One region of the Burkholderia sp. NRF60-BP8 genome, then DNA from elsewhere that is predicted to be linked to it. Evidence: predicted binding sites of a transcription regulator. Region 1 holds the regulator's gene; each other region holds the start of a gene.

Region 1 (7,406 bases):
GCTGGCCGCCCGACAACTCGGACGGGTACCGCTGCGCGAGCCAGTCGAGCTGCACGAGCTTGAGCAGCTCGTGCACCTTGTCGCGAATCGCGGCTTCCGACGGCCGCTCGCGGCGCGGCTTCACGCGCAGCCCGAACGCGACGTTCTCGAACACCGTCATGTGGCGGAACAGCGCGTAGTGCTGAAACACGAAGCCGACCTGGCGGTCGCGCGCGCCGACCGACGCCACGTCGAGCCCCTGCAGCACGACCTGGCCGGCGTCCGCGTGCTCGAGGCCCGCGATCACGCGCAGCAGCGTGGTCTTGCCGCAGCCGGACGGCCCGAGCAGCGCGACCAGTTCGCCGGGCGGAAAGTCGAGCGACACGTCGTCGAGCGCCGTGAAATCGCCGAAGCGCTTCTGAAGATTACGGACGGTGATACCCATTCTGGTTGCCTCTTTACGATTTCGACGAAACGGCGCCGACAGGGCCGGCATGTGCGGGACCGGCGTCGTGCGCGTCGGCCAGTTCGGCCGCGAGATGACGCTCGGCGATCAGCTTGAGCGCGAGCGTGACGAGCGCGAGCAGCGCCAGCACCGACGCTACCGCGAACGCCGCCGCGAAGTTGTATTCGTTGTACAGGATCTCCACGTGCAGCGGCATCGTGTCGGTCACGCCGCGGATGTGGCCGGACACGACCGACACCGCGCCGAACTCGCCCATCGCGCGCGCATTGCACAGGATCACGCCGTACAGCAGCCCCCACCTCACGTTCGGCAGCGTCACGCGGCGGAAGATCTGCCAGCCCGACGCGCCGAGCACGCGCGCGGCTTCTTCCTCGTCGGTGCCTTGCGCCTGCATCAGCGGAATCAGCTCGCGCGCGACGAACGGGAACGTGACGAAGATCGTCGCGAGCACGATGCCCGGCACCGCGAAGATGATCTGGACGTCGTGATCCTGCAGCCACGGCCCGAACCAGCCCTGCGCGCCGAACAGCAGCACGTACACGAGGCCCGAGATCACCGGCGACACCGAGAACGGCAGGTCGATCAGCGTCGTCAGCAGCGCCTTGCCGCGGAATTCGAACTTCGCGATCGCCCACGATGCGCACACGCCGAACACGAGGTTCAGCGGCACCGCGATCGCGGCGACGGTCAGCGTCAGCTTGATCGCCGACCACGCATCGGGATCGGCCAGCGATTCGAGATAGAAGCCGACGCCCTTGCGCAGCGCCTCGACGAACACCGCGGCGAGCGGTACGACGAGGAAGAACGCGAGAAACGCCAGCGCGATGCCCGTGAGCAGCCAGCGCACGACGCGCGACTCGCTGACGGGGTCGAGCCGCTTCGCGGCGCGCGCGGCCGGCGACGGGGTTTTCAGCACGACGGTGGCCTCCTGGCTCATTGCTGGCCTCCTGCTGCGACAGCGCTGACGGCGACGGGCGCCGGACCGCTCGCGCCCTTGCTCGTCCTGCGCTGCAGATACCACTGCAGCGTGTTGATCAGCAGCAGCATCAGGAACGACACGACCAGCATCACGACCGCCAGCGCGGTCGCGCCCGCGTAGTCGTACTGCTCGAGCTTCGTGATGATCAGCAGCGACGTGATCTCGGATTTCATCGGCACGTTGCCGGCGATGAAGATCACCGATCCGTATTCGCCGAGCGCGCGCGCGAACGCCAGCGCGAAACCGGTGAGCAGCGCCGGCAGCACGGCCGGCAGCACGACGCGCCGGAACGTCAGCCAACGCGACGCGCCGAGGCACGCGGCGGCTTCTTCCTGCTCGCGCTCGAAATCCTCGAGCACCGGCTGCACGGTGCGCACGACGAACGGCAGCCCGATGAAGGTCAGCGCGACCAGCACGCCGGCCGGCGTGAACGCGATCTTGATGCCGAGCGGCGCCAGATACTGGCCGACCCAGCCGTTGGTCGCGTACACGGCCGCGAGCGAGATGCCGGCCACCGACGTCGGCAGCGCGAACGGCAGATCGACGATCGCATCGACGAGGCGCTTGAACGGGAACGTGTAGCGCACCAGCACCCACGCGACGAGGAAGCCGAACACGGCATTGATCAGCGCGCCGCCGAACGCGGCCGAGAACGTCAGCCGGTACGACGCGAGCACGCGCGGCGACGTGACGGCGGTGACGAACTGGCTCCACGACAGCGTCGCGGTCTTCAGGAACGTGGCGGCGAGCGGAATCAGCACCACGAGGCTCAAATAGGCCACCGTGATGCCGAGTGTCACGCCGAAACCGGGCAGCGCGCTCGGCTTGCGAAAGGTGTACGTCGTCATCGGATGCTCTTGCTGGGTCGATGCTGCTCATGGGCCCGACGCAAACGCCGGCGCAACGAATCGCGCCGGCGGGCCGTCGGGGATGCGGCGCGCTGTCGTGGCGCGCCGCTTGTCGTTATGGCGTTACTGCGGCTTGTAGATCGAATCGAACACGCCGCCGTCCGCGAAATGCGTCTTCTGCGCATTCGTCCAGCCGCCGAACGTGTCGTCGACCGTGTACAGCTTCAGCTTCGGGAACTGCTTGGTCAGCTCCGCCGGCACGTTCTTCGAACGCGGCCGGTAATAGTTGCGCGCCGCGATTTCCTGGCCCTGCGGGCTGTACAGGAAGTTCAGGTAGGCCTCGGCCAGCTTGCGCGTGCCCTTCTTGTCGACCACCTTGTCGACCACCGCGACGGGCGGCTCGGCCAGGATGCTCACCGACGGCACGACGATCTCGAATTTGTCGGTACCGAATTCCTTGACCGACAGGAACGCCTCGTTTTCCCACGCGATCAGCACGTCGCCGATCCCGCGCTGCACGAAGCTCGTCGTCGCGCCCCGCGCGCCCGAATCGAGCACGCCGGCGTTCTTGTAGAGCTTCGTGACGAATTCCTTCGCCGTCTGCTCGTTGCCGCCCGGCTTGTGCAGCGCGTATGCCCATGCGGCCAGGTAGTTCCAGCGCGCGCCGCCCGAGGTCTTCGGATTCGGCGTGACGATCGAGATGCCCGGCTTGGTCAGGTCGTCCCAGTCCTTGATCCCCTTCGGATTGCCCTTGCGCACGAGGAACACGATCGTCGACGTGTACGGCGACGCGTTGTCGGGCAGGCGCTTCTGCCAATCCTTGCTCACCAGCCCCTTGTTCGCGAGCGCGTCGATGTCGTACGCCAGCGCCAGCGTGACGACGTCGGCCTGCAGGCCGTCGAGCACCGAGCGCGCCTGCGCGCCCGAGCCGCCGTGCGACTGCTTGAAGTTGACGGTTTCGCCCGTCTTCGCCTTCCACTCCTTGCCGAACGCCTGGTTGAAATCCTGATACAGCTCCCGCGTCGGGTCGTACGACACGTTCAGGAAAGTCGTATCGGCCTGCGCATGCGCCGCGACGCCCAGCGCCGCCGCCGCGCCCAGCGCGAGTGTCGCGATCAGGCGGCCCACGCCGCCCACCAGCCCCGTATTGCGCTTCGCCATCCTTGGTTCTCCAGTGTTGTCGGTATTGCGATGTCGGGCCAGTCTAGCGAACGGGTTACATGATTAAAAATAATCGTTCCTCATTTTTTAATACTCAAAAGTGCTAACGCATGCGGGGCGGACGGTTGCGGCGGACAAACCGGCGTCCGGGCGTCGCGAAATCGCGCCGGAATCGGCGCGATCGCGTCGAACCTCAAGTAACACTTGAAATTCACCAAGTACTGTATAAAAATACAGCTCACTGTCTATCCATACAGTTGAGCCATGACCAAACTCACCGCCCGTCAGCAGCAAGTGTTCGACTTGATCCGTCGCGCGATCGAGCGCTCCGGATTCCCGCCCACCCGCGCCGAGATCGCGGCCGAACTGGGCTTCAGCTCGCCGAATGCGGCCGAGGAGCATCTGCGCGCGCTGGCGCGCAAGGGCGTGATCGAGCTGGCCGCCGGCGCATCGCGCGGCATCCGGCTGCTCGGCATCGACGATGCCCCGCACCAATTCACGCTGCCGCACGCCGGCCTGATGCAACTGTCGCTGCCGCTCGTCGGCCGTGTCGCGGCCGGTAGCCCGATCCTCGCGCAGGAGCATATCTCGCAGCATTACGCGTGCGATCCCGCGCTGTTCACCAGCAAGCCCGACTACCTGCTGAAGGTGCGCGGCCTGTCGATGCGCGACGCCGGCATTCTCGACGGCGATCTCCTCGCCGTGCAGAAGCGCACGGAAGCGAAGGACGGCCAGATCATCGTCGCGCGTCTCGGCGACGACGTCACGGTCAAGCGCCTGATGCGCCGGCCCGGCGGCCTCGAGCTGATCGCGGAGAACCCGGATTACGAAAACATCTTCGTCAAGGCCGGCAGCGCGGATTTCGCGCTGGAAGGCATCGCCGTCGGGCTGATCCGCTCGGGCGAACTCTGACATTCCGTCTCTCCAGGAGAACATCATGGAACGCCTTGCCCGCCTGCTGCCTTTCCGTCAATTCGGTCGCCTGCGTCATCTGCGCGGCCGCACGCCCTGCGCGCCGCTGTCCGCGGCAGCGCCAGTGCAACAAGAAGTCGCAGTCGAACGGCAGGCGTCCCTGCTGCCGTCAGCGCTTCCCGCATTCGCGCGGGTATCGCTGAATGCCGGTCTGAATCACGCGGAACCCGCACGCCGCGCGCCGGTGCGCGTCTATCACGGCCGCTCGCGCCTGATCATGGTGGGTACGATCGATGCCGTGTGCCGAATGATCGATCGCTGCATTGCGGAGGAACGATCGGCCACGCCGGGCGGTCTCTGATTTCGGAACGTTCCCGCACCGGAGGCAACGTGACTGGATCGTCGCGCCGCGCACGGCGCCTCAAGCCCCTGCTGATCGTCGTGCTGATCGTCGCCGTCATTGCGACGCTCGGCTATGCGTACGCGTCGCCGTATGTCGCGCTCGGTCGCCTGAAATCGGCCATCGATGCGCGTGATGCACAGGCGATCAGCGAATATGTCGACTTTCCGTCGCTGCGCATCAGCCTGAAGCAGCAAGTCACGGAAGAATTGATGCGCCGGATCGACGCCGTGAAGAAAAACAATCCGTTCGCGGTGCTCGGCGCGCTGATCGGGTCTGCGCTGATCGGCCCGCTGGTGGATGCGTACGCGACCCCGGAGGGTGTCGCCGCACTGATGAGCGGATTGCCGCCGCGCGGCAATCCGGGCGAGCGTCCGCCCGAATGGTCAAACCGGCCGCCAGCAGGCAATGCACCCGGCAACACGCCTGCCGCACCACCTGCCCATCCTGCGCCGGCAAGTGCCGGCGCACCGGGCGGCAACACGGCCGCTTCGGCGGCATCGGCATCGGCATCGGCATCGGCACCGGCACCCGCGCCCGCCGCACCGGCCAGCCCGAGCGAAGCAGCGCCAGCGCCGCACCAGCAGCAAACCAGCGCGGGCTACCGAAATATCGATGAATTCGTCGTGACGTATCAGCGCAGCGCCGACGGCACGCGTTATGCGGCGATCTTCCACCGCTTCGGGCTGTTCTCGTGGAAATTGTCCGGCATCGACCTGCATGCGTAGCAGGCCGCGATCAACGCGCGCACTACCGATGCCGTGCGCCGCCTGACCGGCATGCATCGCCGGTCAGGCGGCCATCCGGCCTTTAGATCATTTGCCGCTCGCGAGGGTTGCTTCACGCTCGCGCGCGATTTCGGCCTTCTGCTCTTCCGCCGACGAACACGCCACCAGAATGCTGCAGTTCACGCGATCGAGCAGTTGCGTGTTGCCCGACCCCATCCACCATCTCGACAATCCGCTGCGGCACCGGTGGCCGACGACGACGAGATCGACCTTCAGCTCCGACGCGAGATTCGCGATTTCGTCGATCGGATAACCGAACGCGAAATGGCCTTCGGCCTGGACGCCGCGCTCGCGCAGCCAGTTCACGCCTTCCTGCAGGATTTCGCGCGCGGTTTCCTCGAAGCGCCCGCATGCGACATCGGTCAGCAAGCCTGCGCTTTGCGCAATACTCGAACGCATGTCGACGACCGACAGCAAATGCGTTTCGGCCTTCAGGTCCATTGCGAGATTGGCGCCGCAACGCAGCGCCTTGCGCCCTTCGAGCGTGCCGTCGTAGCACAGCAAAATCTTGTTGTAGCTAGCCATGGAGCCTCCCTATCGCGACAACGAGCCTACGCATTCATCATGGTGCGCCGCAATTCAGGACGCAAGGGATGGAAAACGCTGATTCGCCCCGCGCGGCGCGTGCGCGATGATGCGGTGCACGATCGGTGCGCACCTGCATCGCACCGTGCAGGCATGCGCTGAAGCGATGCAGCCGATGCACTAGAATGGCCCGTTCCATCTGGAGCGGATCGCGTCGCACCGGCGTCGTATGCTTCGGCCATGCCCATGTGACACGCATTCGCGCGATCCGTTCGCCGGCCCGCCACGCAACCGGCAACGGAACGTATCCGCATACAACGACAACCCGCCCATGTCCGTCGTACCGATCGATTTCCGCAACGTCGAAAAGCACTATGGCGACAAGCTCGTCGTCGACGGTCTGTCCTTCAACGTGAAGGCCGGCGAATGCTACGGCCTGCTCGGGCCGAATGGCGCCGGCAAGACCACGACGCTGAAGATGCTGCTCGGCCTCGCGCATCCCGATGCAGGCACCATTTCGCTGTGCGGCGAACCGGTTCCATCGCGTGCGCGACATGCGCGCCGGCGGGTCGGCGTCGTCCCGCAGTTCGACAACCTCGACCCCGACTTCACGGTCCGGGAAAACCTGCTCGTGTTCAGCCGCTATTTCGGGATGTCGGCGCAGGCCGCGCGCGCACTCGTGCCGCCGCTGCTCGAATTCGCGAAGCTCGAGAACAAGGCCGATGCGAAAGTCGGCGAGCTGTCGGGCGGCATGAAGCGCCGCCTCACGCTCGCCCGCGCGCTCGTCAACGATCCCGATGTGCTGGTGCTCGACGAACCGACGACGGGCCTCGACCCTCAGGCGCGGCACCTGATGTGGGAGCGGCTGCGCTCGCTGCTCGCGCGCGGCAAGACGATCCTGATCACCACGCATTTCATGGAGGAAGCCGAGCGCCTGTGCGATCGGCTGTGCGTGATCGAGGAAGGCCGCAAGATCGCCGAAGGTGCGCCGCACGCGCTGATCGAATCGGAAATCGGTTGCGACGTGATCGAGATCTACGGGCCCGATCCGGCCGCGCTGCGCGACGAGTTGTCCGCATTCGCGAAGCACACCGAGATCAGCGGCGAGACGCTATTCTGCTATGTGACCGACCCCGAACCGGTCAGCGCACGACTCAAGGGCCGTCCGGGGCTGCGCTATCTGCATCGCCCGGCCAATCTGGAGGATGTGTTCCTGCGGCTCACGGGCCGCGAGATGCAGGATTGATCGACCATGGACGTCCGTCACTATTCCGCTACCACGCCATCGGCCCCGCCGCGCGAATCGCGCCTCGCGATAGCGATGCCGGCGAACGCCAGCAACTGGATC
Region 2 (7,406 bases), 1.2 Mb from region 1:
CGCAGGGGCCGGTATCGACGGTGTCGAGGGCAACTGCCATGCGGCCGGCGACACGGCGATTTCCAGCTTGCCCGGCATCGCGGACAGCGCATCGGTCAATGCCGTGAACACGTCGGCCGGGACGACCGATATGCCCGTCCGGCTGGACTGGGTCCGGTTGCCGCTGAACACGTCCAGGTCCTGCAGCGTCAGTGCCTTCCACAGGCTGTAGTCGGGATTGGGCCGGGTATCGCTGCGACCGAACTGAACGATCGTCGCCGGATGCCCGAAGATGGCGCTTGCATCCTGCACCCTGACGAACAGCGTGCTCCGGTACTGACCGGTGATGCCGTCGCTGTGATCCTGGCGAGCATCCCAGTACGTATAGGTGGCCTGAAGCGCAGGCACGCGGGAGCCCTGGGACAGCCGGTCGACGCGCGCACGAGCATGATCCATGCGCCAGTCCAGTTCAGGACGGGTGATGGCACCTTGTTGCAGCGCCTGCTGCAGCTTCGGCATGACCGCCTGTTCGGCGATGGCCGTACGGAGGTCCGGCCGGCGCGACAACAGCACCTTGTCCCACGGGGGCGGCAAGTTCTGCAACTGCCAGTTGTCGACACGGCCCGTCACGGGGCTCGTCCGTTGCAGCACGCCCTGCACCCGCGGCTGCACCTGATCGAACGGGGCGGATACCAGCAGGTACACGGTTCCCGCATACGCTTGCCGGTTCTTGCCGTTGTCCCAGACCAGAACCTGTTCATCGCGACGGGCGGCGACCTCGTAGTCATCGTCGTGCCCGGTGTTATGCAACTGCACGAATCGCCACTGCATGCCGTCGACGGTGGTGGCCGGCATAGGGGCGGCCGAGCAGGCGAGCGGAATCGTTGCACCGATCAGGCCCAGTAGGAAGCATGCGAGGCGGTTTTTCACAGTTTTTGCCCGGATGCGGCGGATATTGGGAGGTTCCGATTCTAAGCGCGGCTTCGTGCTCGTGGCGTGGCATGCGGCCGCCATCACGCGCGCTATTAAAATTTCGGTCGCTTTGGTATCGCCGTATGCCGGCATCGACGATCTGGATTGCCCGTATCGGCGAGTACGAGTCGCACATCGGTCTCGAACGAATTTCATGGTGTCCGGTTCACGGGCTGTGCGGTTCGCGATCTCGCTCGTCGCCTGCAGACGCCGGTGGAGGGCCGCCTGGTCGACGATCGCGCCGCGGGAGCGACAAACTTGGGGAAGGAAACGGGTCGTGGATGGAGGTCACGGCACGCCAGAACGGTTCATGCCGGTCGATGCAGATATGCGCATCGCGATTCCGGAACCCGCTAGACCGGACGCGCGCGATCGTGCCTTTGGGCGTTCATCGACAGATGAGGGCGGCGTTGAAGCATGCGGCAATGAAAAAAGCCGCTGTTCCTTTCGAAACAGCGGCTTTTCGCATTTGGTGGCGAATCAGGGATTCGAACCCCGGACCTGCGGATTATGATTCCGTCGCTCTAACCGACTGAGCTAATTCGCCGAAGACTTGAATTATGTCGATCGGCCGGACGGCTGTCAATACCTTTTTCCGTCTTTCCCGAAAAAAGTTGCCGGCGACCCGTGCCGGCCTTCATCGCGCGCGGGAGGCGGCCACCGGAAGGAGCCCCTCCGCCGGCCGTCTCCGCTTCGCGCCCGACATCAATCCTGCGCGTAGATGTCCGAGTCCTTCGTCTCCTTGACGAACAGCAGGCCGATCACGAAGGTCGCCAGCGCGATCACGATCGGATACCAGAGTCCCGAATAGATGTTGCCCTTCGCCGCGACGATCGCGAACGCGGTCGCGGGCAGGAAGCCGCCGAACCAGCCGTTGCCGATGTGATAGGGCAGCGACATCGACGTGTAGCGGATCCGCGTCGGGAACATCTCGACCAGCATCGCGGCGATCGGGCCGTAGACCATCGTCACGTAGATCACGAGGATCGTCAGGATCACGATCGTCATCGGCCAGTTGAGTTGCGCCGGGTCGGCCTTCGCCGGGTAGCCGGCCCCCTTCAGCGTCGCCGCGAGCGTCTTGTCGAACGCCGCGCCCTGCGCCTTCGCGTCGGCCGCCTTGCCGTCGTAGGTCTGGATCACCGTGTCGCCGACCTTGATTTCGGCCGGCGTTCCGGCCGGCGCCGCGACGTTCTCGTAGTTCAGGCCGGCCTTCGCGAGCGCGCTCTTCGCGATGTCGCACGAGCTGGTGAACTTCGACGTGCCGACCGGGTTGAACTGGAACGAGCAGGTGGCCGGATCGGCGACGACCGTGATCGGCGCCTTCTGCGTCGCGAGTTCGAGCTGCGGATTCGCGTAGTGCGTGAGCGCCTTGAACAGCGGGAAGTAGGTCAGCGCCGCGATCAGGCAGCCCGCGAGGATGATCGGCTTGCGGCCGATCTTGTCCGACAGCGAACCGAAGAACAGGAAGAACGGCGTGCCGATCAGGAGCGCGATCGCGATCAGGATGTTCGCGCTGGCGCCGTCGACCTTCAGCGTCTGCGTGAGGAAGAACAGCGCGTAGAACTGACCCGTGTACCACACGACGGCCTGACCGGCCGTCAGGCCGACGAGCGCGAGGATCACGATCTTCAGGTTCTTCCACTGGCCGAACGCTTCGGTCAGCGGCGCCTTCGACGTCTTGCCTTCCGCCTTGATGCGCAGGAATACCGGCGATTCGTTCAGTTGCAGCCGAATCCACACCGACACCGCGAGCAGCAGGATCGACGCGACGAACGGCACGCGCCAGCCCCAGTTGCCGAACGCATCCTCGCCGACGAACGTGCGCACGCCGAGGATCACGAGCAGCGACAGGAACAGGCCGAGCGTGGCCGTCGTCTGGATCCATGCGGTGTAGAAGCCGCGCCGGTTGGCCGGCGCGTGCTCGGCGACGTAGGTCGCCGCGCCACCGTACTCGCCGCCGAGCGCGAGGCCCTGCAGCAGCCGCATCGCGATGAAGATCACGGGGGCGGCGATGCCGATCGACGCGTAGCCGGGCAGGAAGCCGACCACGAACGTCGAGACGCCCATGATCACGATCGTCACGAGGAACGTGTGCTTGCGGCCGACGAGGTCGCCGAGCCGGCCGAACACGATCGCGCCGAACGGCCGCACCGCGAAGCCGGCGGCGAAGCCGAGCAGCGTGAAGATGAACGCGGCGGTCGGATTGACGCCGGAGAAGAAGCTCTTGCTGATGTAGGCCGCGAGCGAGCCGGCCAGGTAAAAGTCGTACCACTCGAACACGGTGCCGAGCGACGACGCGAAGATCACCTTCTTCTCTTCGCCCGTCATCGGCGAGTGCGAAATTTGCCCGCCTAACGTTGCCATGAATCGTCTCCAAGTCCCTTGATATAGATGTGCGGCCGCCTTGGGAGGGGCGGGCCTGTCGACGATTATTGGCACGGAAACTTACGGCGCACTGACTCGCGCGTACAAACCGACTGCGCGTTAACCCGTGTCGAATCGGCCATTTCGCGGCCCGATCATGGTGCGAACGTCCGGTAAATCGCCGGTTTCGACGGATTTGCGCCGAGCCGCGGCGGTGCACATCAGGGTTAATCCGGGGCAGGGGCGGCGAGCGGCAGGCTGATGCGCACGAGCGTGCCGGCGAGGCGCGGCGCGTGCTGGTAGACGTGATCGTCGAGCGTCAGCGTGCCGCCGTGCTGCGTGGCGATCTCGCGCACGATCGCGAGCCCGAGGCCGCTGCCGTCGCCTTCGCGGCCGAGGATCCGGTAGAAGCGCTCGACGACGCGCTCGCGCTCGCCGGCCGGGATGCCGGGGCCGGTATCCTCGACTTCGAGATGCACGCGCCGCGCCGCGGGCTCGGCGCGCACGCGTACGGTGATGCGGCCGCCTTCCGGCGTATAGCGGATCGCGTTGTCGACCAGGTTGCCGAGCATCTCGCGCAGCATCACCGGGTTGCCGTCGACATCGAGCGGCGCGTCGTCGTCCGGGCCTTCGTACCCGAGGTCCATGCGTTTCGCGAGCGCGGCCTGTACCCAGTCGCGCACCGTGCGCCGCGCGAGCGCGGCGATCTCGACCGGCTCGAACGTGAGCCCGCTCGCGCGGTTCTCGGCGCGCGCGAGCGCCAGCAGTTGCGTGACGAGCCGCGCGGCCTGCTCGGAGCTCGTCGCGATCTGCTCGAGCGAGCGCTGCACGTCGGGCGGCACCGGGTGGCGCAGCGCGAACTCGGCCTGCGTGCGCAGGCCCGCGAGCGGCGTCTTCATCTGGTGCGCGGCGTCGGCGATGAAGCGTTTTTGCAGCGCCATGTTCTGCTCGAGGCGCGCGAGCAGGTCGTTGAACGACGTGACGAGCGGTTCGATCTCGGGCGGCGCGCGCTGCGCCTCGACGGGCGACAGGTCGTCGGGTCGCCGCGCGCGAATGTGCGCCTGCAGCGCGTTGAGCGGGGCGAGCCCGCGCGACAGCCCGAACCAGACGAGCAGGATCGCGAGCGGCAGGATCACGAATTGCGGCAGGATCACGCCCTTGATGATGTCGTTCGCGAGCGCGTTGCGCTTGTCGAGCGTCTCGCCGACCTGCACGAGCACGGGCTGCGCGCCGCTCGCCTGCGGCAGCGCGACGGTCGTATACGCGACGCGCACGTCGTTGCCGCGCAGCAGGTCGTCGCGGAACACGACGACGCCCGGCGGCGGGCGGTCCTCGTCGCGCGGCAGCGGCATGTCGGCCTCGCCCGCGACCAGCTCGCCGCGCGTGCCGAGCACCTGGAAGTAGACGCTGTCGATGTTGTCCGCGCGCAGGAAGTCGCGCGTTTGCTCCGGCAGCGTCAGCTCGGCGACGCCGTTGACCGGATGGATCTGCCGCGCAAGCACGTACGCGTTGGTCTCGAGCGCGCGGTCGAACGGGCCGTTCGCGATCGTCTTCGCGACGAGATAGGTGACGGCGATGCTCATCGGCCACAGCAGCAGCAGCGGCGCGAGCATCCAGTCGAGGATTTCGCCGAACAGCGAGCGCGGGCGCTGCGTTTCGGGCGATTCGGTTTCGTCGGGCGGCGCGAACGGGTTCTCGTAGCACGCGTCGCGCGCCTCGTCGGCAGCCGACGACGGCGCGCCGGTCGGGTGGCGGGAATGGGCCGACGTGGCCATCGCGGCGCCGCCCGGCGTCAGCGCAGCGGCGTGCCGGCCGCCGCGGGCTGGGGCGCCGCCGTGTCGGCCGGCGTCGCGGGCGCGACCTTCTCGAGGCAATAGCCGAGGCCGCGCACGGTCGAGATCCGCACGCCGCTCGGTTCGATCTTCTTGCGCAGCCGGTGCACGTAGACTTCGATCGCGTTGTTGCTGACTTCCTCGCCCCATTCGCACAGGTGATCGACGAGCTGTTCCTTCGACACGAGGCGGCCGATCCGCTGCAGCAGCACCTCGAGCAGGCCGAGTTCGCGCGCGGAGAGATCGAGCACGTGATCGTTCGCGTACGCGATGCGCCCGACCTGGTCGAACGCGAGCGAGCCATGGCGCACGACGGTCGGGCCGCCGCCGGCGCCGCGCCGGGTCAGCGCGCGCACGCGCGCCTCGAGCTCGTTGAGCGCGAACGGCTTGGCCATGTAGTCGTCGGCGCCGAGATCGAGCCCCTTCACGCGTTCGTCGACGCTGTCGGCGGCGGTCAGGATCAGCACGGGCAGATTGGAATTGCGCGCGCGCAGGCGCTTGAGCACGTCGAGGCCGGACATTTTCGGCAGCCCGAGATCGAGGATCAGCAGGTCGAAAGTCTGCATCGACAGCGCGGTGTCGGCGTCGACGCCGCTCTTCACGTGATCGACGGCATAGCCCGATTGGCGGAGTGACCGGGTGAGGCCGTCCGCGAGTATGCTGTCGTCTTCGGCGATGAGGATTCGCATGTTGCTGACCGATGGCCGGCGGGCGTGCATGCCGGCGCGGCTGTCTCCGAAATTATCCGTGTACGACGCAGCCTGCATTGCGGGCTTGCATAAAACACTGTTTTTTTATACAGTGTCTGCATTCGTGGGCAGCGCTTGAAGCGGGCGCGCCTCTGACAGACGCTGCTCATCATAGCAAAGGACGATTCATGGAAGATAGCAAGAAGGGCTCCGGGATGACCGCCGAGAAGAGCAAGGCGCTGGCGGCCGCACTCGCACAGATCGAGAAGCAGTTCGGCAAAGGGTCGATCATGCGGATGGGCGACGGCGAAGCGAAGGAAGACATCCAGGTCGTCTCCACGGGCTCGCTGGGTCTCGATATCGCGCTCGGCGTCGGCGGCCTGCCGCGCGGCCGGGTGGTCGAGATTTACGGTCCGGAATCGTCCGGTAAAACCACGCTCACGCTGCAGGTCATCGCCGAACTGCAGAAGCTGGGCGGCACGGCTGCCTTCATCGACGCCGAGCACGCGCTCGACGTCCAGTACGCGTCCAAGCTCGGCGTCAATGTGCCGGAACTGCTGATCTCGCAGCCGGATACCGGCGAGCAGGCGCTGGAAATTACCGACGCGCTGGTGCGCTCGGGTTCGATCGACATGATCGTCATCGACTCGGTCGCGGCGCTCGTGCCGAAGGCCGAAATCGAAGGCGAAATGGGCGATTCGCTGCCGGGTCTGCAGGCGCGCCTGATGTCGCAGGCGCTGCGCAAGCTCACCGGCACGATCAAGCGCACGAACTGCCTCGTGATCTTCATCAACCAGATCCGGATGAAGATCGGCGTGATGTTCGGCAACCCCGAAACCACGACGGGCGGCAACGCGCTCAAGTTTTATGCGTCGGTGCGCCTCGACATCCGCCGGATCGGCTCGATCAAGAAGAACGACGAGGTGATCGGCAACGAAACCCGCGTGAAGGTCGTCAAGAACAAGGTGTCGCCGCCGTTCCGCGAGGCGATCTTCGACATCCTGTATGGCGAGGGCATTTCGCGTCAGGGCGAGATCATCGATCTCGGCGTGCAGGCGAAGATCGTCGACAAGGCCGGCGCCTGGTACAGCTACAACGGCGAGAAGATCGGCCAGGGCAAGGACAACGCGCGTGAATTCCTGCGCGAAAATCCGGAAATCGCGCGCGAGATCGAGAACCGCATCCGCGAATCGCTCGGTGTCGTCAGCATGCCCGATGGCGTAGGCAACGAAGCCGAGGCGTTGGACGAAGAAGAGTAATGGTTGTGCGCCGAGGTCAGACTGGCGAGCCGGCGGAGCGCGACATGCCCGAAAGGGCGGGGCGCTCCGGCCGGCGAGCCGGATCCTCGGGCGCCGATCGGCGTGACGCAGGCGGCAACGCCGCGAACCGCACCGCGACGAGGGCATCCGACGATGCCCTCGTTTCGTTTGAGATTGCCGCACCGGACGATCCGTTCGACGACGACGAGTCGTTCGACGCACACGATCGCTCGCGCCGTCGCGTGTCCGGTGTCCGCTTTCCGGGCGATCGCCCAGCCGATTCGCCCGCGGCAGAAGATGTCTATACGCGC
Region 3 (7,406 bases), 1.4 Mb from region 1:
GCGACGGCCGCGAAGGAGATCCGCGCGCTGATCGTCGATTCGGTCGAGCGCGTGCGCAACGGCTCGACGCTGGTCGGCCAGGCCGGTACGACGATGGGCGAGATCCTGCAGGCGGTCGCGCGCGTGACCGACATCATGGGCGAGATCGCGGCGGCGTCCGAGGAGCAGGCGAGCGGCATCACGCAGGTCGGGCGCGCGGTCACGCAGATGGACCAGGTGACCCAGCAGAACGCGGCGCTGGTCGAGGAAGCTGCCGCGGCGGCCGCGTCGCTGCAGGAACAGGCCGCGCGGCTGCGCGATGCGGTCGGCGCGTTCCGGGTCGGCAATGCCGGCGGCCCGGCGCCGCGCGGGGCCGGTGCGCGTGCGGTCGAACCGGCCTTCGGCGCGAAGGCGGCCGACGAGACGGTGGCGGCGTGACGCGTGTCGGCCGATGGACCGATGCGTCGATGGACCGATGCGCCAAGAAAAACTGCAACTAACGGCCGACTCGTGCGTCGGCCGCCGGCACCGCGCGGGTGCATACCCATATGAGCGGGATGTATTTCACTTCCCGCCGATCCTGTGACACCATTTGGCCCTTCCTGCGAGTCGGGGCATACCCGTATCGCGCCCCATTTCAAGTAAGCAAGCAAGCGAGAAACAGATGAAGCGTCGCAGTCTCCTGAAGGTATTTTCCGTGCTGGCCACCGGTGCCGCGCTGACGCTGTCGGCAGGCGCGCACGCCGAAGACAAGGTGATCAAGGTCGGCACGGTCGCCGGCCCGGATTCGGAAGTGTGGCAAGTCGTGCAGAAGGTCGCGAAAGAGAAGGAAGGCCTGAACGTGAAGGTCGTCGAGTTCAACGACTACGTGCAGCCGAACGCGGCGCTCGACTCGGGCGACCTCGATGCGAACAGCTTCCAGCACCAGCCCTACCTCGACAGCCAGGTGAAGCAGCGCGGCTACAAGCTCGTCAGCGCGGGCCTGACCTACATCTCCCCGATCGGCGTGTACTCGAAGAAGTTCAAGTCGCTGAAGGATCTGCCGCAGGGCGCGAAGCTCGCGGTGCCGAACGATCCGTCGAACGAAAACCGCGCGCTGCTGCTGCTGCAGACGCAAGGCGTGATCAAGCTGAAGTCGGGCGCCGGCACGGGCGGCAACAACGCAACGGTGCTCGACATCGCCGAGAACCCGAAGAAGCTGAAGATCTCCGAACTCGACGCCGCGCAACTGCCGCGCGTGCTGTCGGACGTCGACGCGGCCGTGATCAACACGAACTACGCGCTCGCCGCGAACCTGCAGCCGACCAAGGACGCGATCGCGCTCGAATCGCTGACGAGCCCGTACGCGAACCTGATCGCCGTGCGCGCGAAGGACAAGGATCAGCCGTGGGTGAAGAAGCTGGTCAAGGCGTACCAGTCGCCGGAAGTGAAGGAATTCATCAAGAAGCAGTTCAAGGGCTCGATGGTCGCGTCGTTCTGAACGCCGCTCACCCCGCTCACCGGTCGGACCGCTGAACGAAAAGGGCCTGCTCGCGCAGGCCCTTTTTTCATTGGCGCGGCAGGCGCGCGCCTGCCCTACATCTCGCCGCGCCGCGAGCAGATCGCCATGATCTGCTGGATCGCATAGTTGTCGCGCACGCCGGGCAACGATTGCACGACGCACTCGTGATAGCGCCGCTCGCGCGGCAGCAGCATCGCGTTGTTGCGGTACAGCGCGTCGCACGAGCGCTGGATCAACTGCGCGGCGGCGCCGTTGCGGCTTTCGCGCAGCGCATTGAGCATGCAGTCGTCGTATTGCGCGCTGCCGTCGGTCAGCGCGAATGCCGCGCCCGGCAGCGCCTGCGTGACGGCGGCGAAGGCCGCGAAGGCGATCGCGCGAATCGTTCGTTTCATGTCCCCTCCGATGGTGTGGATCGGGTCGGCGGACAGCATAACGTAAAGCCGCGAGCGCGGCTGGCGCGTTGCGCCGGGACCGGCGCGGAGCGCCGCCAGCCGGGCTTTCCAGGCATTTCATGGGGGCGCGGCGGCGCCGCGCATCGGCCGCTCGCGCGAAAGCGCGGAGTCAGGCGGTGGTCTGCGGAAATGGTATCCTCGTGCGTTCGCCGCCGCACGCTTTCCCGGAGCGTGCGTGGGCCGATCGCCCGCGTCCCGCACGTGCGGCGGCGCCCGCCTGACGGCGGCGGGAATCCATCATCCAGAACCGACACAATACGGGGGAGACTCACCCATGAATCGTTTCAAGACTCTCGCGATCCGTTCGATCACGGCCGGCGTCGCCGCACTCGCGCTGGCCGGCGTCGCGCACGCGCAGACGGTCAAGGTCCTGTCGATCGTCGACCATCCGGCGCTCGATGCGATCCGCGACGGCGTGCGCGCCGAACTGAAGGCGCAAGGTTACGGCGACGACAAGCTCAAGTGGGAATACCAGAGCGCCCAGGGCAACACGGGCACGGCCGCGCAGATCGCGCGCAAGTTCGTCGGCGACAAGCCCGACGTGATCGTCGCGATCGCGACACCGGCCGCGCAGTCGGTCGTCGCGGCGACGAAGAGCGTGCCGGTCGTCTACTCGGGCGTGACCGATCCGGTCGCCGCGCAGCTCGTGAAGGGTTGGGGGCCGTCGGGCACCAACGTGACGGGCGTATCCGACAAGCTGCCGCTCGACCGCCAGGTCGAACTGATCAAGCGCGTCGTGCCGAATGCGAAGACGGTCGGCATGGTCTACAACCCGGGCGAGGCGAATTCGGTCGTCGTCGTGAAGGAGCTCAAGGAGCTCCTCGCGAAGCAGGGAATGGCGCTGAAGGAAGCGGCCGCACCGCGCACCGTCGACATCGGCCCGGCCGCGAAGAGCCTGATCGGCAAGGTCGACGTGATCTACACGAACACCGACAACAACGTCGTGTCCGCGTACGAAGCGCTGGTGAAGGTCGCGAACGAAGCGAAGATTCCGCTCGTCGCCGGCGACACCGACAGCGTGAAGCGCGGCGGCATCGCGGCGCTCGGCATCAATTACGGCGATCTGGGCCGGCAGACCGGCAAGGTCGTCGCGCGCATCCTGAAGGGCGAGAAGCCGGGCGCGATCGCGTCGGAGACGAGCAGCAACCTCGAACTGTTCGTCAATACGGGCGCGGCCGCGAAGCAGGGCGTCACGCTGGCGCCGGATCTCGTGAAGGAAGCGAAGACGGTCATCAAGTAAGCCCGCGGCCCGAGCGCCGCGCTTGCAGGCCCGATCCGGGCCTCGACGACATCGCCGGACGGGCGGCTCCCACCCGGGCCGCCCGTTCGCTTCGCCCGGCCGTACACGTCCGGCCGGGAAGCAACAGGATTTCCCCATCATGTCTCTGTTCTCGTTTCTGGGCGCCCTGGAGATCGGCCTGATCTTCAGCCTCGTCGCCCTCGGGGTGCTGATCTCGTTTCGCATCCTCAACTTCCCCGACCTCACCGTCGACGGCAGCTTTCCGCTCGGCGGCGCGGTCGCCGCGACGCTGATCTCGGCCGGCTACGACCCGTTTTCCGCGACGCTGCTCGCGATCGTCGCGGGCGCGCTGGCCGGCTTCGTCACCGGCTGGCTGAACGTGCGCCTGAAGATCATGGATCTGCTCGCCAGTATCCTGATGATGATCGCGCTCTACTCGGTGAACCTGCGGATCATGGGCAGGCCGAACGTGCCGCTGATCACCGAGCCGACGCTGTTCACCGTGCTGCAGCCCGACTGGATGCCCGATTACGTGCTGCGCCCGGCGCTGCTCGCGATCGTCGTCGTGGTCGCGAAGCTCGGCCTCGACTGGTTCTTCTCGTCGCAGCTCGGCCTCGCGATGCGCGCGACCGGCGCGAATCCGCGGATGGCGCGTGCGCAAGGCATCGCGACCGGTCGCGCGACGCTCGCCGGGATGGCGCTGTCGAACGCGCTCGTCGCGCTCGCGGGCGCGCTGTTCGCGCAGACGCAGGGCGGCTCGGACATTTCGATGGGGATCGGCACGATCGTGATCGGGCTGGCCGCGGTGATCATCGGCGAGACGCTGCTGCCCGCACGCCGGCTGGTGCTGACGACGCTCGCCGTCGTGCTCGGCGCGATCGTCTACCGCTTCTTCATCGCGCTCGCGCTGAACAGCGAATTCATCGGCCTGAAGGCGCAGGACCTGAACCTCGTGACGGCCGCGCTCGTCACGATCGCGCTGGTGCTGCCGGCGACGCGCAAGAAGCTGTTCGCGCGCAAGAACGGAGGGGCATGACATGTTGTCCGCACAAGACCTGAAACTCACGTTCAATCCCGGCACGCCGATCGAGACGCGCGCGCTGCGCGGGCTGTCGCTCGAGATTCCCGACGGCCAGTTCGTCGCGGTGATCGGCTCGAACGGCGCCGGCAAGTCGACTTTCCTGAACGCGATCAGCGGCGACCAGGCCGTCGATGCGGGACGCATCGCGATCGACGGCACGGACGTCACGCGCAAGGCCGCGTGGGACCGCGCGCACCTCGTCGCGCGCGTGTTCCAGGATCCGATGGCCGGCACCTGCGAGGCGCTGACGATCGAGGAGAACATGGCGCTCGCGATGGCGCGCGGCGTGCGGCGCGGTTTCCGGGCCGCGCTCGATCGCCCGTCGCGCGAGCTGTTCCGCGACAAGTTGCGGCTCCTGAATCTCGGACTGGAAAACCGGCTGACCGACCGGATCGGGCTGCTGTCGGGCGGCCAGCGGCAGGCCGTGAGCCTGCTGATGGCGTCGCTGCGGCCGTCGCGCATCCTGCTGCTCGACGAGCACACGGCCGCGCTCGACCCGAAGACGGCCGCGTTCGTGCTGGAGCTGACCGCGCGCATCGTCGCCGAGAGCAAGCTGACGACGATGATGGTCACGCACAGCATGCGGCAGGCGCTCGACTATGGCGACCGCACGGTGATGCTGCACCAGGGGCAGGTCGTGCTCGACGTGTCGGGCGATGCGCGCCGCGGACTCGATGTGCCGGACCTGCTGCAGATGTTCGAGAAGGTGCGGCACGAGCAGCTCGACGACGACGCGTTGTTGCTGGGGTGAATTGGGTTGCTTTCGGCTGTTTTGGCTGGTCTCTCGGGTGTTCCCGGCTGCTTTCGCCGGATCCCGGCTGATTCAGGCTGAGCCGGGCTGATCGACCGGACGGCTGCCCGGGCTGCCCGGCCGGCGCGCAGGTTTGGCGTCGGTCGAGCGGTCCGTTTTCGTATGCGGAATACGGCCGTTCCGTCGCGTCGGCACGGCCTTCGACTTCGCAGCAGCGGACGCGTGCGTTCCGGCCCTCCCCGGCCTTCCCGACGATCTGCATGTCCCTTTTTGTTGAGGCCTGACAGCGCCCGTTGCGATCCTCTATACTGTATATCCATACAGCATCGAGCCGCATGATGTCCGCCTCATCCCTGTCCCCCGAATCCCTTCATCCGTCGCTATGGCGCGGCTCGCAGCTCGCGCGCGGCGGTCTGCGCACGATCGACACGGGCTTCGCGCCGCTGTCCGCCGAATTGCCGGGCGGCGGCTGGCCGGTCGGCGGGCTCGTCGAGCTGCTGGCCGCGCAGCCGGGCTGCGGCGAGATGCGCTTGCTCGCGCCCGCGCTCGCGCGCACCGTCAGCGCACGGCGGCCGCTCGCGCTCGTCGCGCCGCCGCAGGTGCCGCATGCAAGCGCACTCGCCGGTCTCGGCGTGCCGCCCGACGCGCTGCTGTGGCTGCGTGCCGGCAGCCGCACGGATGCGCTGTGGGCGGCCGAGCAGGCGCTCAAGGCGGGCTGCTGCGGGGCCTTGCTGCTCTGGCAGGACGCGCGCCCCGATGCGCTGCGGCGCCTGCATCTCGCGGCCGCGCGCACCGGCGACACGCTGTTCGTGATGCTGCGTCCGCTGGCGGCCGCGCGGCAGCCGTCGCCGGCCGTGCTGCGCGTCGCGCTGTATCCGGTGCCGGGCGGCGTGTCGCTCGACATCGTCAAGCGTCGCGGGCCCGCGCGCAGCGAGCCGCTCGAGCTCGACCTGCCATCCCCGATCGTGGAGAGCCGCTATGCGCGTCTTGCTCGGCATCCATCTGCCGCGCCTGCCGCTCGACGTGTGCGCCGCGCCGCCGTCTGACGGCGAGGCGGTCGACGCCGGCTGCGCGGTGCTCGAACACGGTGCCGTGCTGATCGCCGACGCGGTCGCGCGCCGGCAAGGCGTGCGTGCGGGCATGAAGCGCGGCGGCGTGCTGACGCTCGCGCCCGACACGCACCTCGTCGAGCGCGATCCCGCGCGCGAAGCCGATGCGCTGCGTGCGGTCGCGCTCGCGCTGTTGCGCTTTTCGCCATGCGTCGCGCTCGGCGACGAAGCCACGCTGATCGTCGACGTCGGTCCGAGCCTGCGGCTGTTCGGCGGGCTGCCGTCGCTGTGCCGGCAAGTGCGCGCGACGCTCGCGGCGCTCGGCTATGCCGCGCGCCTGTCCGCCGCGCCGACCGGCGGCGGCGCGTGGCTGCTCGCACGCGTGTCGTCTCGCGCACGGATCCGGCGCCGGGTCGCCGGGCACGCGTCGCTCGTTCGCGCGCTCGATCGGCTGCCGTGCGTGCTGCTGCCCGACGCACGGCCCTATGCGGGCTGGTTCGACGGCCTCGGCTGCCGCACGCTCGCCGATTTGCGCCGCCTGCCGCGCGCGGGGCTGCAGCGGCGCTGCGGTCCCGCGCTGCTGGCCGCGCTCGATCGGGCGTACGGCGACGCGGTCGAGCCGCTCGCGTGGATGGCGGTGCCGCCGGTGTTCGACGTGCGGCTCGAATTGCCGGAGCGCGTCGAATACGCGGAAGCCGTGCTGTTCGCCGCGCGGCGGCTCGTCGTGCAGCTGTGCGGCTGGCTGGCCGCGCGGCAACTGTCGCTGGCCGCGATGACGTTCGAGCTCGAGCACGAGCGCGGCCGTCAGGCCGTGCCGCCGACCCCGCTCGAGCTCGCGTTCGCCGCGCCCGTGCGCGACGAGGTGCATTTCATGCGGCTGCTCGGCGAACGGCTCGCGCGCGTCGAGCTGCCGGCCGCGGTGATCGCGGTGCGGCTGAAGGCCACGCGTGTCGAATCGGTCGCGCCGCCGGCCGACGATCTGTTCCCGGAGCCGGGCGGCACGAAGGAGACGCGCGCGCGCCTGTTCGAGCTGCTGGTCGCGCGGCTCGGCGCGGAGAGCGTGCTGCGCGCGGTACCGGCGGCCGATCATCGGCCCGAGGTGGCGAACCGCTGGGTGTCGCTCGATGCGCAGGCCGGCAAGCCGGCGGGCGCGCCGCCGGCGGTGCCGCCGCGTCCGGCGTGGCTGCTGGCGGAGCCGCTGCCGCTGCTGATGCGCGAGAACCGGCCGGTGTTTCATACGCCGCTCAGGACGATGTCGTCGCCCGAGCGGATCGAGGCGGGGTGGTTCGACGGTCAAACGGCCGAGCGCGATTACTACGTTGCGCAGGACGAAGAGGGCGCGTGCTACTGGAT

Evidence for each region. The regulator LexA, encoded in region 1, represses DNA repair genes until DNA is damaged. The targets are predictions, from matches to a motif close to ACTGTATNNNNATACAGT.
Region 2: recA (recombinase RecA) is a predicted target of LexA. The motif match lies at 5,933-5,950, and genes of this name have one in related genera.
Region 3: imuA (translesion DNA synthesis-associated protein ImuA) is a predicted target of LexA. The motif match lies at 5,312-5,329, and genes of this name have one in related genera.

The regions. Positions count from the first base shown of each region.
Region 1 is NZ_CP013373.1:1,676,977-1,684,382, reverse strand. It holds gene WS54_RS21245 (sulfate/molybdate ABC transporter ATP-binding protein) at 1-424, opposite strand, end outside; gene cysW (sulfate ABC transporter permease subunit CysW) at 438-1,382, opposite strand; gene cysT (sulfate ABC transporter permease subunit CysT) at 1,379-2,272, opposite strand; gene WS54_RS21230 (sulfate ABC transporter substrate-binding protein) at 2,396-3,433, opposite strand; gene lexA (transcriptional repressor LexA) at 3,698-4,345, shown strand; gene WS54_RS21215 (hypothetical protein) at 4,371-4,706, shown strand; gene WS54_RS21210 (DUF2939 domain-containing protein) at 4,736-5,473, shown strand; gene WS54_RS21205 (universal stress protein) at 5,561-6,058, opposite strand; gene nodI (nodulation factor ABC transporter ATP-binding protein NodI) at 6,390-7,304, shown strand; gene WS54_RS21195 (ABC transporter permease) at 7,311-7,406, shown strand, end outside.
Region 2 is NZ_CP013373.1:2,858,982-2,866,387, reverse strand. It holds gene WS54_RS26870 (hypothetical protein) at 1-1,044, opposite strand, end outside; tRNA gene WS54_RS26865 (tRNA-Met) at 1,422-1,498, opposite strand; gene WS54_RS26855 (MFS transporter) at 1,657-3,315, opposite strand; gene WS54_RS26850 (sensor histidine kinase) at 3,543-5,090, opposite strand; gene WS54_RS26845 (response regulator transcription factor) at 5,108-5,836, opposite strand; gene recA (recombinase RecA) at 6,025-7,095, shown strand; gene recX (recombination regulator RecX) at 7,095-7,406, shown strand, end outside.
Region 3 is NZ_CP013373.1:3,054,935-3,062,340, reverse strand. It holds gene WS54_RS27805 (methyl-accepting chemotaxis protein) at 1-417, shown strand, start outside; gene WS54_RS27800 (MetQ/NlpA family ABC transporter substrate-binding protein) at 644-1,459, shown strand; gene WS54_RS27795 (VF_A0006 family four-cysteine protein) at 1,555-1,872, opposite strand; gene WS54_RS27790 (ABC transporter substrate-binding protein) at 2,207-3,172, shown strand; gene WS54_RS27785 (ABC transporter permease) at 3,312-4,208, shown strand; gene WS54_RS27780 (ABC transporter ATP-binding protein) at 4,210-5,004, shown strand; gene imuA (translesion DNA synthesis-associated protein ImuA) at 5,343-6,050, shown strand; gene WS54_RS27770 (Y-family DNA polymerase) at 5,983-7,406, shown strand, end outside.